DNA from 3 places in the Isoptericola sp. b408 genome. Region 2 is predicted to be linked to each of the others. Evidence: predicted binding sites of a transcription regulator. Region 2 holds the regulator's gene; each other region holds the start of a gene.
What was found. Region 2 encodes Rex, which represses fermentation and respiration genes when NADH is low (regulators of the CRP and FNR family bind a similar motif). Its sites were predicted from a motif close to CTTGTGAANNNNTTCACAAG; they were not measured.

Region 1 (4,371 bases), 310 kb from region 2:
TCCCGGGCGCCGAGGGGGACTCGCTGCTGTACCTGCTCGACTCCGCCGGGGTGCAGGCGTCGACCGGCTCGGCCTGCCAGGCCGGGGTGCCCCAGCCCAGCCACGTGCTGCTCGCGATGGGGGTCGCCGAGGCCGACGCCCGCGGTGCCCTACGGTTCTCCCTGGGCGCCACGTCCACGCGCGCCGACGTCGACCGGCTGCTCGAGGCGCTGCCCCAGGTCGCCGACCGCGCCCGTGCCGCGGGTCTGGTCTCCACCCGCCCGCTGACCGGAGGTGCCGCATGAGGGTCCTGGCCGCCATGTCCGGGGGAGTGGACTCCGCCGTCGCCGCCGCGCTCGCCGTCGAGGCCGGGCACGAGGTCGTCGGGGTGCACATGGCCCTGAGCCGCAACCGGGACCAGTTCCGCACCGGGTCGCGGGGCTGCTGCTCCATCGAGGACGCCGGGGACGCCCGCCGCGCCGCCGACGTGCTCGGCATCCCGTACTACGTGTGGGACCTGTCCGAGACCTTCGAGGAGACCGTCGTCGCGGACTTCCTGTCCGAGTACTCGGCCGGCCGCACGCCCAACCCGTGCGTGCGCTGCAACGAGCACATCAAGTTCACCGCGCTGCTCGACAAGGCCACCGCGCTGGGCTTCGACGCCGTGGCCACCGGCCACTACGCGCGCATCGAGCACGGCCCCGACGGCCCCGAGCTGCACCGCTCGCCGAACGACGCCAAGGACCAGTCCTACGTGCTCGCCGTCATGGGCCCCGAGCGGCTCGCCCGCTCGGTGTTCCCGCTGGGCCACTTCGCCACCAAGGACGAGGTGCGCGCCGAGGCCGAGCGCCGCGGGCTCTCGGTCAGCGCCAAGCCGGACTCCTACGACATCTGCTTCGTGGCCGACGGCGACACCCGCGGGTTCCTGCGCGACCGCCTCGGCGAGAAGCCCGGCGAGGTCGTGGACACCGACGGCACCGTCGTCGGCGAGCACCGCGGCGCCTTCGCCTACACGATCGGCCAGCGCAAGGGCCTCGGCCTGGGCCGCCCCGCCGCCGACGGCAAGCCCCGCTACGTCGTCGACGTCGACACCGAGTCCAACACCGTCGTCGTCGGCCCCTCCGAGCTGCTCACGGTCGACCACATCGACGCGGGCCGGGCGACGTGGCTCGTCCCGGCCCCGAACGACTGGACCGACGTCACCGTCCAGGTGCGCGCCCACGGCCGGGCGGTCCCCGCCCAGGTCCGGGCGACGTCCGACGGCGCGGCGGGCCTGGAGGTCCGGCTCGGCGAGCCGCTGCGCGGGATCGCGTCCGGGCAGTCGATCGTGGTCTACCGCGGCACGCAGGTGCTGGGCCAGGGCACCGTCTCCGGCGCGCGCCGAGACACCGCCGCGTCGGCCACACCCACGGCCACCGTGGTGCACGCGTGACGGCGGTCAGCGGGCACGGGCCCTGGCCCGGGGGAGAGCGCGACGTGCTCGAGGCCCAGCAGACCGTGCTCGGGGACCTCGCCGACCTGCCCACCGGCGTCGAGCCGATCCCCTTCCTCGTCCAGCTCACGGGCCGCGGTCCCGGCGCAGGGGCGACCGCCCGGACCTCGCTGCTGCTGGCCGAGCACGCCGTCGAGCTCGGCCCGCACGGCTGGAAGCTCGCGGACCACGACGGCGTCGACGCCCGCCGCGCTCGGTCCCTGCTGGCCGAGGACCTCGCCACCCTGGCGATCACCGGGCACGGGTACACGGGGCCGCTGGCCGTCGAGGTGACGGGCCCGTGGACCCTCGCCGCCGAGCTGTGGTCCGCGCGGGGCGACCGGGTGCTGGCCGATGTCGGCGGGCGGGCGGCCCTCACCGAGGCGCTGGCCGTGGGACTGGCCGACCATGTCGCGCAGGTGCGTGACCAGGTGCCCGGCGCGGACGTCGTCGTGCAGCTCGCCGAGCCGCTGCTCGGGCAGGTGCACGCCGGCGTGCTGCCGACCTTCTCCGGCTTCTCGCGCCTCCGCGGGGTGCCCGGTCCGGACATCGTGGAGGGTCTGCGCCCCGTGGTCGAGGCGGTGCACGACGCCGGTGCCCGGGTCGTCGTCCACCTCGGCGGCACGTGGGTGGGGATCCCGCCCGTGGTGCTCGCCGGAGCCGACGCCATCGGTCTGGACCTGGCCGACGTCGCCCCCGAGGGCTGGAACGAACGTGCCTGGGAGCTCGTGGCGCGGGCGACCGAGCGCAAGGTCGGGCTCTGGGCGGGCCTGCCCCCGGCCAGGGTGTCGCAGTGCGCAGGCCCCGAGCTGGGCGGTCTCGTGCGGCTCGTCGCCGAGCCGTGGCGCCGCATCGGGCTGCCCGCCGCCGGGCTGGAGTCGGTCACCGTCCTGGCGGCCCCGCGGCGCACCCCCGGCTCGGTGGACGACCACCGGGCGGGACTGGCGAACCTGGGCCGGGTGGCCGAGGCGCTCGCCGAGCGCGCCGCGGACTGACCCCGCGCCACCCCTCGCAGATGGTTGCCTCAGCCATCTGACCTGCGGATGTGTCCTGTCTCTCGCCCTGGGCGACTTGTGGTCTGACCACATCTTGTGAAAGTCTTCACTTGTCAGATCCGGAGGCCGAGGAACGGCCACAGCCCCTCAGGGGAGGGCGACATGAGCACCGACACCACCACGACCAGCGCCGCACCGGAGGTCACGCCGACCGACGTCCCGACGGTCGAGCCCCCGGCGCCGGAGGTCGCCGTCGACGCGATGGTCCAGCGCGGGCTCAAGGCGCTGGCGGCCTACGCGACGCTGACGCAGGAGGACGTCGACCACATCGTCAAGAAGGCGTCGGTCGCGGCGCTGCGGGAGCACGGCAACCTGGCCCAGCTCGCGGTCGACGAGACCGGGCGTGGTGTCTTCGAGGACAAGGCCACCAAGAACATCTTCGCCTGCGAGCACGTCACCCACTCGATGGCCGAGCTCAAGACGGTCGGGGTCGTCGCGCGCGACGAGCTGCGCGGCATCGTCGAGATCGCTGAGCCCGTCGGGGTCGTCGCCGGCATCACCCCGGTCACCAACCCGACGTCGACCGCGATCTTCAAGAGCCTCATCGCCCTCAAGACGCGCAACCCGATCATCTTCGCCTTCCACCCCAACGCCCAGCGCTCCTCCGCGGAGGCCGCCCGGATCGTGCGCGACGCCGCGATCGAGGCCGGCGCGCCCGAGGACTGCATCCAGTGGGTCACCGAGCCCAGCCTCGCCGCGACCAGCGCGCTGATGCACCACGACGGCGTCTCGCTGATCCTGGCCACCGGCGGCAACGCCATGGTGCGCGCCGCCTACTCCGCCGGGAAGCCCGCCCTCGGCGTCGGCGCCGGCAACGTCCCCGCCTACATCGAGAAGACCGCGAAGATCGGCCGTGCCGTCAACGACGTCGTCCTGTCCAAGGGCTTCGACAACGGCGTGGTCTGCGCCTCGGAGCAGGCCGTCATCATCGACGACGAGGTCTACGACGAGGTGATGGACGGTTTCCGGACCATGCACGCCCACGTCGCCTCCCCCGAGGAGAAGGCCCGGCTCGAGGAGTACCTCTTCGGCGCCTGCGCCGACACGGCCGCCTGCAGCGGTGCCAAGCTCAACGCCGCCGCCGTCGGCAGGTCGGCGGCCTGGATCGCCGAGCAGGCCGGCTTCGAGGTCCCGGAGGACACCTCGGTGCTCCTGGCCGAGATCTCCGGCGTCGGGCCGCAGGAGCCGCTGAGCCGCGAGAAGCTGTCGCCCGTGCTCGCCGTGCTGCGCTCGCGCAGCACCGACGAGGGTGTCCGCCTCGCCGAGCAGATGGTCGAGTTCGACGGTCTCGGCCACTCGGCGGCGATCCACACCACGGACGCCGGGCTCGCCGAGCGGTTCGGGCACGCCGTCAAGGCGGTGCGGGTGCTGTGGAACCAGCCCAGCGCCCTGGGCGGCATCGGGGACATCTACAACGCGCTCATCCCGTCGCTGACGCTGGGCTGCGGCTCCTACGGGCACAACTCGGTGTCGAACAACGTCAGCGCCGTGAACCTCGTCAACATCAAGCGGGTCGCGCGGAGGAACAACAACATGCAGTGGTTCAAGGTGCCGCCGAAGACGTACTTCGAGCCCAACGCGATCCAGTACCTGGTCGACATGCCGGACGTCGAGCGCGTCACCGTGGTGACCGACGGCGTCATGCAGTCCCTCGGGATCGTCGACAAGATCCTCGACGTGCTCCAGCGCCGCGCGAACAAGGTCGCCGTGCAGATCATCGACACCGTCGAGCCCGAGCCGAGCGTCGAGACGGTCGAGCGCGGTGCCCTGCTGATGCGTGACCACCGCCCGGACACGATCATCGCGATCGGCGGTGGTTCGCCGATGGACGCCGCGAAGGTCATGTGGCTCAAGTACGAGCACCCC
Region 2 (4,371 bases):
CGTCGTCCCGCCCCGGGACGTCTCGACCGGGCCGGCGTTCGCGGCGGCCATGCCACCCACGTACCCCACGTAGCCGGGGACCAGGGGCAGCACGCACGGCGAGGCGAAGGAGACCAGACCGGCCAGCAGCGCGACGGGGACGGCGAGCAGCATCGATCCGCTCACCGCCGTCGTCGCGAACAGCTCTCCCATCTCAGGCACCCGCCATCGCGTCGTCGATCAGGCTGTTGAGGGTGCTCTCGGACACCTCGCCGACGACGCGGGCGGCCACGCGACCCTCGGCGTCGAGCACGACGGTGGACGGGACCGCCTGCAGCGGCACGACGCCCGACAGCCCGGCCACGACCTGGCCGCTGCGGTCCTCGATCGACGGGTAGGGCACCTCGAAGGTGCGCTGGAAGGCGAGCGCGGCACCGGCCTCGTCCTCGGTGTTGATGCCCAGCAGGTGCACCCCCTCGTCGGCGCGGTCCGTCGCGATCGAGACCAGGGCCGGAGCCTCGGCGCGGCAGGGCGCGCAGCCTGCGTACCAGGTGTTGAGCACGACGACGTCCCCGCGCCAGTCGGCGGTGGAGACCTCGTCCCCCTCGAAGCTGGTGCCCTCGACGACCACCGGCTCGGTCCGGTCGGCCGGCTCCCACTGCTGCACGGTGCCGTCGCCGGAGACGAACCCCTGGCCGACGACGTCGCCCGCGCCGGAGTCGGCGGCGCCGCACCCGGCCAGCGCGAGGGCCGTCCCGAGGGCGAGCGCGACGCCCGCCGCGTGGCGGCGCGCCATCAGGCGCCCGCCTGCGGCTCGGCGCCGACGAGCAGGTCCCCGGCGGGTTCGGCGTAGTGCAGTCCGGCGAAGTGGTCGTCGGTGAACGTCAGCGACGTCAGCGAGGCCAGCGCGCACTGGCGACGCCGCGGGTCGTGGGCCAGGCGCCTGCCCTCGAAGGCCAGCCGGGTCAGCCAGACGGGGAGCTGGTGGCTCACCAGGACGACCTCGCGCCCCGCGTGGGCACGTCGGGCGTCGTCGACGGCGGCCCGCATGCGCACGACCTGGTCGGCGTAGGCCTCGCCCCAGGACGGCCGCAGCGGGTTCCACAGCAGCTTCCAGTACCGGGGGTGGGCGAGCTGGGCGGGGTTCGTGCCGATCGTCGAGCCCTCGAGCAGGTTGCCGGCCTCGATCAGCCGGTCGTCGGTGGCCAGCTCCAGGCCGAACGCGGCGGCGACGGGCGCGGCGGTCTCCTGGGCGCGCTGCAGCGGGCTCGCGACGACGGCGGCGACGTCCCGGCCGGTGTCGGTGAGGTGGTCCGCGACGCGTCGCGCCATCTGCTGACCGCGGTCGGACAACCGGTAGCCCGGGATGCGTCCGTACAGGACGCCGTCCGGGTTGTGGACCTCGCCGTGCCGCATCAGGTGGACGGTGGTGGTGGCCATGCGCCTTAGTGTCCCAGATCCCGGGGGTGGACCGGTCGGCGCGACAGGCGTCGTGAGCCGCGTCACGATCGGGCCGCGGACCGGTCTCCGAACTCGTCCGGACGGCGCGGGAATACTGCGCCGGGGTGCCCTGTTCATGCATTTCGATGGAACGATCCGGACGCGATCGCATCACGTCCTGCAACCGATCTGACAAGGAGCCACCCCATGGCCACCCCCCTGCCCCCGGCCCTGACCACCGGCACCTACGCCGTCGACGCCGGCCACTCCACGGCGTCGTTCTCCGTCCGCCACGCCGGCATCTCCAAGGTCCGCGGGACCGTCGGCATCTCCGCCGGGACGATCACCGTGGGCGAGGACCTCGAGTCCTCCTGCGTCGCGGTGACGCTCGACGCGAGCGCCGTGAGCACCGGTGACGAGAACCGCGACCAGCACCTCAAGAGCGCGGACTTCTGGCACGCCGAGGAGCGCCCCACCTGGACCTTCACCTCGACCTCGGTCACCGCCGACGACGACGCCTACATCGTCACCGGCGACCTGACCATCAACGGCGTGACCCGGTCGGTGGACCTGCCGGTCGCCTTCGAGGGTGCCGCGACCGACCCGTTCGGCAACAAGCGCGCCGGGTTCGAGTCCGAGATCGTCATCAACCGCAAGGACTTCGACCTGACCTGGAACGCCGCGCTCGAGACCGGCGGCATCCTGGTCGGCGAGAAGGTCAAGATCGCTCTCGACGTCTCGGCGATCGAGCAGAACTGATCCCACCACGCCGGTGAACCGGCGCCTGTCGGCGTCGTGCCCGCCGCACCTCGCCGTCGCCGGTCAGCGCACGGGAACCGCGTCCGCGCGGATCCCGTGCGCTGACTCGTGCAGCGGGGGCCTGACTCGTCACGGGCCGTCCTGACTCGTCACGGGCCGTCCTGACTCGTCACGGGCCGTCCTGACCCGCGGCGAGACGGCCCGGCCCGCAGGATGGTGCGCGGGCTCAGGCGGAGGGCTGGACCCCGGCCACCGCGGGGTCACCGTCGACACCCACGGCGTCCCCGGACTGCGCGTGCCGCGCCGCGGCGTGGAACGCGAGGATCTGCAGCTCACCCGCGACGTCGACGCTGCGCACCACGACGTCGTCGGGCAGCTGCAGCGCCACCGGCGAGAACGACAGGATCTCGCGCACCCCGCAGGCCACGATCCGCTCGGCCACCGCCTGCGCCGCCGCACCCGGCGTCGCCAGGATCACCATCGACACCCCCCGGGCGGCGAGGATCTCCTCGAGACGGTCGGAGTGCTCGACCTCGAGGCCGGCGGCGCTGCGACCCACCACGTCCGGGTCGGCGTCGATCAGGGCCACCAGCCGGAACCCGCGGGCCGCGTAGCCCGAGTAGTTCGCCAAGGCGTTGCCGAGGTTGCCCACGCCGACGATGGCGAGCCGGTGCTCCGACCCGAGCCCGAGCGCGGCGCTGATCGAGGACGCCAGCGTCTCCACGTCGTACCCGACCCCGCGGGTCCCGAAGGACCCCAGGTAGGACAGGTCCTTGCGCAGCTGGGCCGAGCCCACGCCGGACCGCTCCGCCAGCCCGGAGGACGACGTCGTGGTGACGCCGTCGCTCAACAGGTCGCGCAGGGCACGCAGGTAGAACGGAAGCCGCGCCACCGTCGCCGCGGGCACCGTCACCTCACCGATCTCGATCACGTCCGCTTCCCTCCCGGGGGGACCGCCAGACGGCGCGCCAACCTCACCGCGTCCACCCGCCAGAACCCCTGCTGCACGCCGTCCACCTCGACGACGGGCACGTAGTCGCCGTACCGCTCGGTCAGCGCGGCATCGGCCTCGATGTCGATCTCCCGCCACGCAGCGCCCGCCTGGTCGCACACCGAGGAGACCACCTGCCTGGCGTCGTCGCACAGATGGCAGCCGGGTCGGGTGTACATCACCACCCGTGCCGTCTCCTCAGGGGTCGTCGGGGTGCCGCTCACGAGGACAGCGTATCCGCGCGGCTACAGTGGACCGCATGCCGTCTCACGCCGACCCCCCGGTCAGCCCGCCGGCGGCAGCGTTCTTCGACGTGGACAACACGATCATCCGCGGCGCCAGCTCGTTCCACCTGGCCCGGGCGCTGTACCGGCGCGAGTTCTTCGGGACCGCCGACCTGCTGCGGTTCGGGCTGATCCAGGCCAAGTACCTGCTCTTCGGCGAGTCGCGCACCCAGATCGAGACCGTGCGCAGCCGGGCGCTGTCCCTCATCGCCGGCCGCTCGGTCGCCGAGATCACCGCCGTGGGCGACGAGGTCTACGACACCGTCCTGGAGCTGCGGATCTTCCCCGGCACGAAGCGACTCCTGGACGAGCACCTGGCGGCCGGGGACCAGGTCTGGCTGGTCACCGCGACGCCGGTCGAGATCGGCGGCCTCATCGCACGCCGGCTCGGCGCGACCGGCTGCCTCGGCACCATCGCGGAGCACGAGCGGGGGTACTACACCGGCGCGCTGGTGGGCGACCTCATGCACGGCGAGGCCAAGGCTGCGGCCGTGCGGGAGCTCGCGGAGCGCGAGGGGCTCGACCTGGACCACTCGTACGCCTACGGGGACTCGCTGAACGACCTGCCGATGATGCGGTCCGTCGGCCACCCCTGCCCGATCAACCCCGACGTGCGTCTGCGTCGGCACGCCAAGGAGGTCGGCTGGCCGATCCGCGAGTTCCGCGGTCGCGGTCAGCGGGTGGCGCACCGCGGCGTGCGGACCGCGTCGTGGGCAGGCGCGGCCTGGGTCGCGGGCCTCGTGCTCCGGGCCGCGCAGCGTGCCATGCGCCGACGCGTCCGGGGCCGCTGACCGGGGACGCCCCTCCCCACGGACGCAGCGAGCCCGGCACCCCTAGGGTTACCGGGCTCGCTCAGCACGACCCGCCGGACGGCGGGCGGTGCCTCACTTCTTGTTGCGACGCTGGTGGCGCGTCCTG
Region 3 (4,371 bases), on a different contig from region 2:
GGCCGGGCAGCTGCACGGTCCCGACGGCCACGACGCCGTCTGGGACGCGCTGTGGACCGGCCGCCCGGTGCACGTGCGCGACTACTTCTGAGCGCTCAGCAGGAGGCGGAGACGTCCTTGCGGTAGCCCAGCGCCCAGCACAGCACCCCGACGTCCTGCCGGATCCCCTCGATCGAGGACCGCAGCGCGCTGAGGTCGCCGCGGAGCGCGCCGACCTCGCCCCGCAGGGCGTCGACGTCCGCCGCGGACGGCGGTTGCGGGCCGCTGGAGAGGTCGTTGCGCACCGTCGCGAGGTCGTTGCGCACCCCGCCCAGACCGTCCTCCAGGTTCGTCTCGAGGCTGTCGATGCCGTTGGACACCTCGACCAGCCGCGTCTGGAGGTCGTCCATGCCGTCGAGCTCCTGAGGCATCCCGGTCCACGACTCGACACCGTCGACCCGCCCGGCCAGCGCCTCGACCGTCGCCGTGTCCGGCGCCTCCTCGAGCGCGACGCGCAGCCGGGCGGACTCGGCCTCGGCCAGCTCGGACTGCGCGACGGCCGCGTCCACCTCGGACGCGAGCTTGCGGTTCGCCGACCAGAGCATCGCGACCCCGACGGTGGCCACGAGGGCGATCACCAGGGCCGCGGCCACGAGGACCATCTGCACGTTGACACCTGCGCCGCGGGCGGGGACCGGTCCGGTCGGACCCGGGGCCGGAGGCGGCTCGGCAGGCAGGAGGGTCGCGACCGACGTCATGGCACCGCTGCCCGGCTCGAGACGGCGGCGCGCGATGCGCCCGCCACCCTCGGGACGGCCCACGGCTCCCGGTGGATACGTCATCGCTCTCCTTCGCGCAGCAGCACGGTCTGTCCTCATCGTCGCCCGTCCCGCACCCGTGCACAAGAGTGAACACCGCACAACGGGCGGAAAAGGACGCAGGATCACCCGCTCGGAGGTCCTCCGGTCGCTACGGTGAGGGAGTGACGAGCTTCCGCGCGCGACTCCGTGACCTGCAGGTCCTCCCCGACGGCCTGTCCGGCTGGGAGCTCACCGACCTCTCGGTCCTGCCGGGCACCCCGCACGAGCTGTTCGAGACCTGGTTCGACGAGGCCGCGGCCGCGGGACTGCACGCCCCGCACGCGATGACGCTCTCGACGGCCGGTGCCGACGGCACCGTCGCCGCGCGGACGGTGCTGCTGACGGACCTCAGCTCCGCGGGCTGGTGGTTCGCCGGCCACGCCACCAGCCCCAAGGGCCGCGAGCTGGCCGCGAACCCGCACGCGGCCCTGACCTTCCTCTGGCAGGGGGTCGGACGCCAGGTCCGGGTGACCGGCGCCGTGACGTCGCACCCGGAGGCCGGTGCCGCCGACCTCCGGAGCCGGTCGGCCGGGTCCCGCGCCACGGCGCTGGTGGACCACCAGAGCGAGGTCCTCGACGACCTGGCCGACCACCGCGAGGCCTGGTCCGCCGCACTGGCGGAGGTGCGCGCGGACCCGGAGCTGGTGGTGCCGACGTGGACGGCATGGTGCCTGGCGCCGACGACCGTCGAGTTCTGGCGCTCGGGCGGCGGCACGGGACAGACGCGGGTGCGGTACCGCCGCGGCGGGCAGGAGGAGGCCTGGACCACGGAGCTCCTGTGGCCCTGACGCACCGCACGCCCCTGACCTGCGGGAACGAGATCGACCTGGTGTGACGTGCATCACTGCAGGTCAGACGCCTTGTGACGTTGTTCACATTCTTTGTGACAGTTTTCACCAACGACCTAGCATGGCCCGGTGACTTCGCGCGAAACAGCCCCCCGCCAGCGGCCCTCGGACGCCGTCGACGTCGTCCTCGTCGGCGGCGGCATCATGAGCGCCACCCTCGGAACCCTGATCCAGCAGCTCGAGCCGACCTGGTCGATCCGCATCATCGAGCGGCTCGACGACGTGGCGCTGGAGTCGTCGAACCCGTGGAACAACGCGGGTACCGGCCACGCCGCCCTGTGCGAGCTGAACTACACCTCGGAGAAGCCCGACGGCACCGTCGACATCTCCAAGGCGGTGCAGATCAACGAGCAGTTCGAGACCTCCCGCGAGCTCTGGCAGCACCTGCTCGCCACCGGCCAGCTCGCCGACCAGTCCTTCATCCAGCGCACCCCGCACATGACCTTCGTGCGCGGGGCCGAGAACGTGGAGTTCCTGCGCCGGCGGCACGCGACCATGACCGCGCACCCGCTGTTCCGCGACATGGAGTTCTCCACCGACCGCGCCGAGATCGCCCGCTGGACCCCGCTGCTGACCGAGGGCCGCGACGCCGACGAGCCCGTCGCCGCCACCCGGTCCGTGGCCGGCACCGACGTGGACTTCGGCAACCTCACCCGCCAGCTCGTCGACAACCTGGTGCGCCACGGCGCCGAGCTGCAGCGGCAGCACGAGGTGACCTCCCTGAAGCGGACCAAGGACCGTCGCTGGCGGCTCAAGGTGAAGGACCGGTCGTGGAACGCCCCGCGCCGCACCTCCACCGTGACCGCCCGGTTCGTCTTCGTGGGCGCCGGCGGCGGGGCTCTCCCCCTGCTCCAGTCCGCGGGCATCCCCGAGATCAAGGGCTTCGGCGGCTTCCCGATCTCCGGGGAGTTCCTGCGCACCGACAACCCCGAGATCGTCGCCCGCCACCACGCCAAGGTCTACGGCAAGGCCGACGTCGGCGCCCCGCCGATGTCCGTGCCGCACCTCGACACCCGCGTGGTCGACGGCAAGAGCTACCTGATGTTCGGTCCCTACGCCGGCTTCAGCCCCAAGTACCTCAAGCAGGGCAAGTACCTCGGGCTGATCACCTCGCTGCGCGCCCACAACATCACCTCGATGCTCGGCGCCGGCCTGAAGAACATCGACCTGACCCAGTACCTGCTCGGCCAGCTCGCCGCGGCGCCGGAGTCGAAGTTCCACTCCCTGCAGCAGTTCATGCCGACCGCGCACCCCAAGGACTGGGAGAAGATCACCGCGGGCCAGCGTGTCCAGGTGATCAAGCGCGACGCCGACGGCAAGGGCGTCCTGCAGTTCGGCACCGAGGTCGTCTCGGCCGCCGACGGCTCCATCGCCGGTCTGCTGGGTGCGTCGCCGGGGGCGTCCACCGCGGTCTCGGCGATGGTCGACGTGCTCGACCGCTGCTTCCCGGAGGAGTTCCCCTCCTGGCGTCAGCAGCTCGCCGCGATGATGCCCAGCCTCGACGGCGTCCCCGCCGACGCCCGCGAGATCGACACCACCGCCAGCGCCGCGGACGAGCCCGCGGCCGGGCTGCCGGAGCCGGTCGACGGCGTGCTGCCCGCCAGCGTCTACGAGTCCCGGGCGGACTCCCGCTCCTGACGGCGGTCGCCCGACGGCCCGGTGCCGGCCCCGCGACGGGCCGGCACCGGGCCGTCGTCGTTCACAGCTCCTGGATGATCCGCTCGACCTGCTCCTTGGCGTCGCCGAAGATCATCGCCGTGTTCTCCCGGAAGAACAACGGGTTCTGCACCCCGGCGTACCCGGTGGCCATCGAGCGCTTGAACACCACGACGTCACGCGCCTGCCACACCTCGAGCACCGGCATGCCGGCGATCGGCGAGCCCGGGTCCTCCTGCGCGGCCGGGTTGACGGTGTCGTTGGCGCCGATGACCAGCACCACGTCGGTCGTGGTGAAGTCGCTGTTGATCTCCTCCATGCTCAGGACCACGTCGTAGGGCACCTTGGCCTCGGCCAGCAGCACGTTCATGTGGCCGGGCAGACGGCCCGCGACGGGGTGCACACCGAACCGGACGTTCACCCCACGGTCCCGCAGCTTGTCGGTCAGGTCCGCCACCGGGTACTGGGCCTTGGCCACGGCCATGCCGTACCCCGGCACGATGACCACGGAGGTCGCGTTCGTCAGCTGCTGGGCGACGTCCGCCGCGTACGTCTCCCGGTGCTCACCCTCGACCCCGGCGGCCGCCGGGCTGCCCGGCTCGGCGCCGAAGCCGCCGAGGATGACGGAGACGAACGACCGGTTCATCGCCCGGCACATGATGTAGGACAGGATCGCACCGGAGGATCCCACCAGGGCGCCGGTGATGATCAGCAGGTCGTTGCCCAGCATGAAACCGGCGGCCGCGGCGGCCCAGCCCGAGTACGAGTTGAGCATCGAGACCACGACGGGCATGTCGCCGCCGCCGATCGAGGCGACCAGGTGCCAGCCGAGGGCCAGGGCGATCACCGTCATGAGGACCAGCGCGGTCAGGGCCGCACCGTCGGCACCGGAGCCCGAGGCCGTGAGGAACCACGCCAGCAGCCCGGCAGAGGTGACCACCATCAGCAGGTTGAGCCAGTGCCGGCCGGGGAGCATCAGCGGAGCCGACCGGATCCGCGCCGACAGCTTGAGGTTGGCGACGATCGAC

Region 1: the regulator Rex is predicted to act here: its motif matches at 2,539-2,558, upstream of adhE (bifunctional acetaldehyde-CoA/alcohol dehydrogenase).
Region 3: the regulator Rex is predicted to act here: its motif matches at 1,720-1,739, upstream of mqo (malate dehydrogenase (quinone)).

The regions. Positions count from the first base shown of each region.
Region 1 is NZ_JAUQYQ010000001.1:1,165,418-1,169,788, forward strand. Features, by position in the region: gene Q6347_RS05440 (cysteine desulfurase family protein) at 1-284, shown strand, start outside; gene mnmA (tRNA 2-thiouridine(34) synthase MnmA) at 281-1,411, shown strand; gene Q6347_RS05450 (hypothetical protein) at 1,408-2,445, shown strand; gene adhE (bifunctional acetaldehyde-CoA/alcohol dehydrogenase) at 2,608-4,371, shown strand, end outside.
Region 2 is NZ_JAUQYQ010000001.1:850,830-855,200, reverse strand. Features, by position in the region: gene Q6347_RS03975 (cytochrome c biogenesis CcdA family protein) at 1-192, opposite strand, end outside; gene Q6347_RS03970 (TlpA disulfide reductase family protein) at 194-775, opposite strand; gene Q6347_RS03965 (histidine phosphatase family protein) at 775-1,419, opposite strand; gene Q6347_RS03960 (YceI family protein) at 1,627-2,178, shown strand; gene Q6347_RS03955 (redox-sensing transcriptional repressor Rex) at 2,405-3,109, opposite strand; gene Q6347_RS03950 (glutaredoxin family protein) at 3,106-3,348, opposite strand; gene Q6347_RS03945 (HAD family phosphatase) at 3,429-4,244, shown strand; gene Q6347_RS03940 (30S ribosomal protein bS22) at 4,338-4,371, opposite strand, start outside.
Region 3 is NZ_JAUQYQ010000002.1:146,917-151,287, reverse strand. Features, by position in the region: gene eis (enhanced intracellular survival protein Eis) at 1-91, shown strand, start outside; gene Q6347_RS06330 (hypothetical protein) at 96-821, opposite strand; gene Q6347_RS06325 (pyridoxal 5'-phosphate synthase) at 962-1,627, shown strand; gene mqo (malate dehydrogenase (quinone)) at 1,757-3,325, shown strand; gene pntB (Re/Si-specific NAD(P)(+) transhydrogenase subunit beta) at 3,387-4,371, opposite strand, start outside.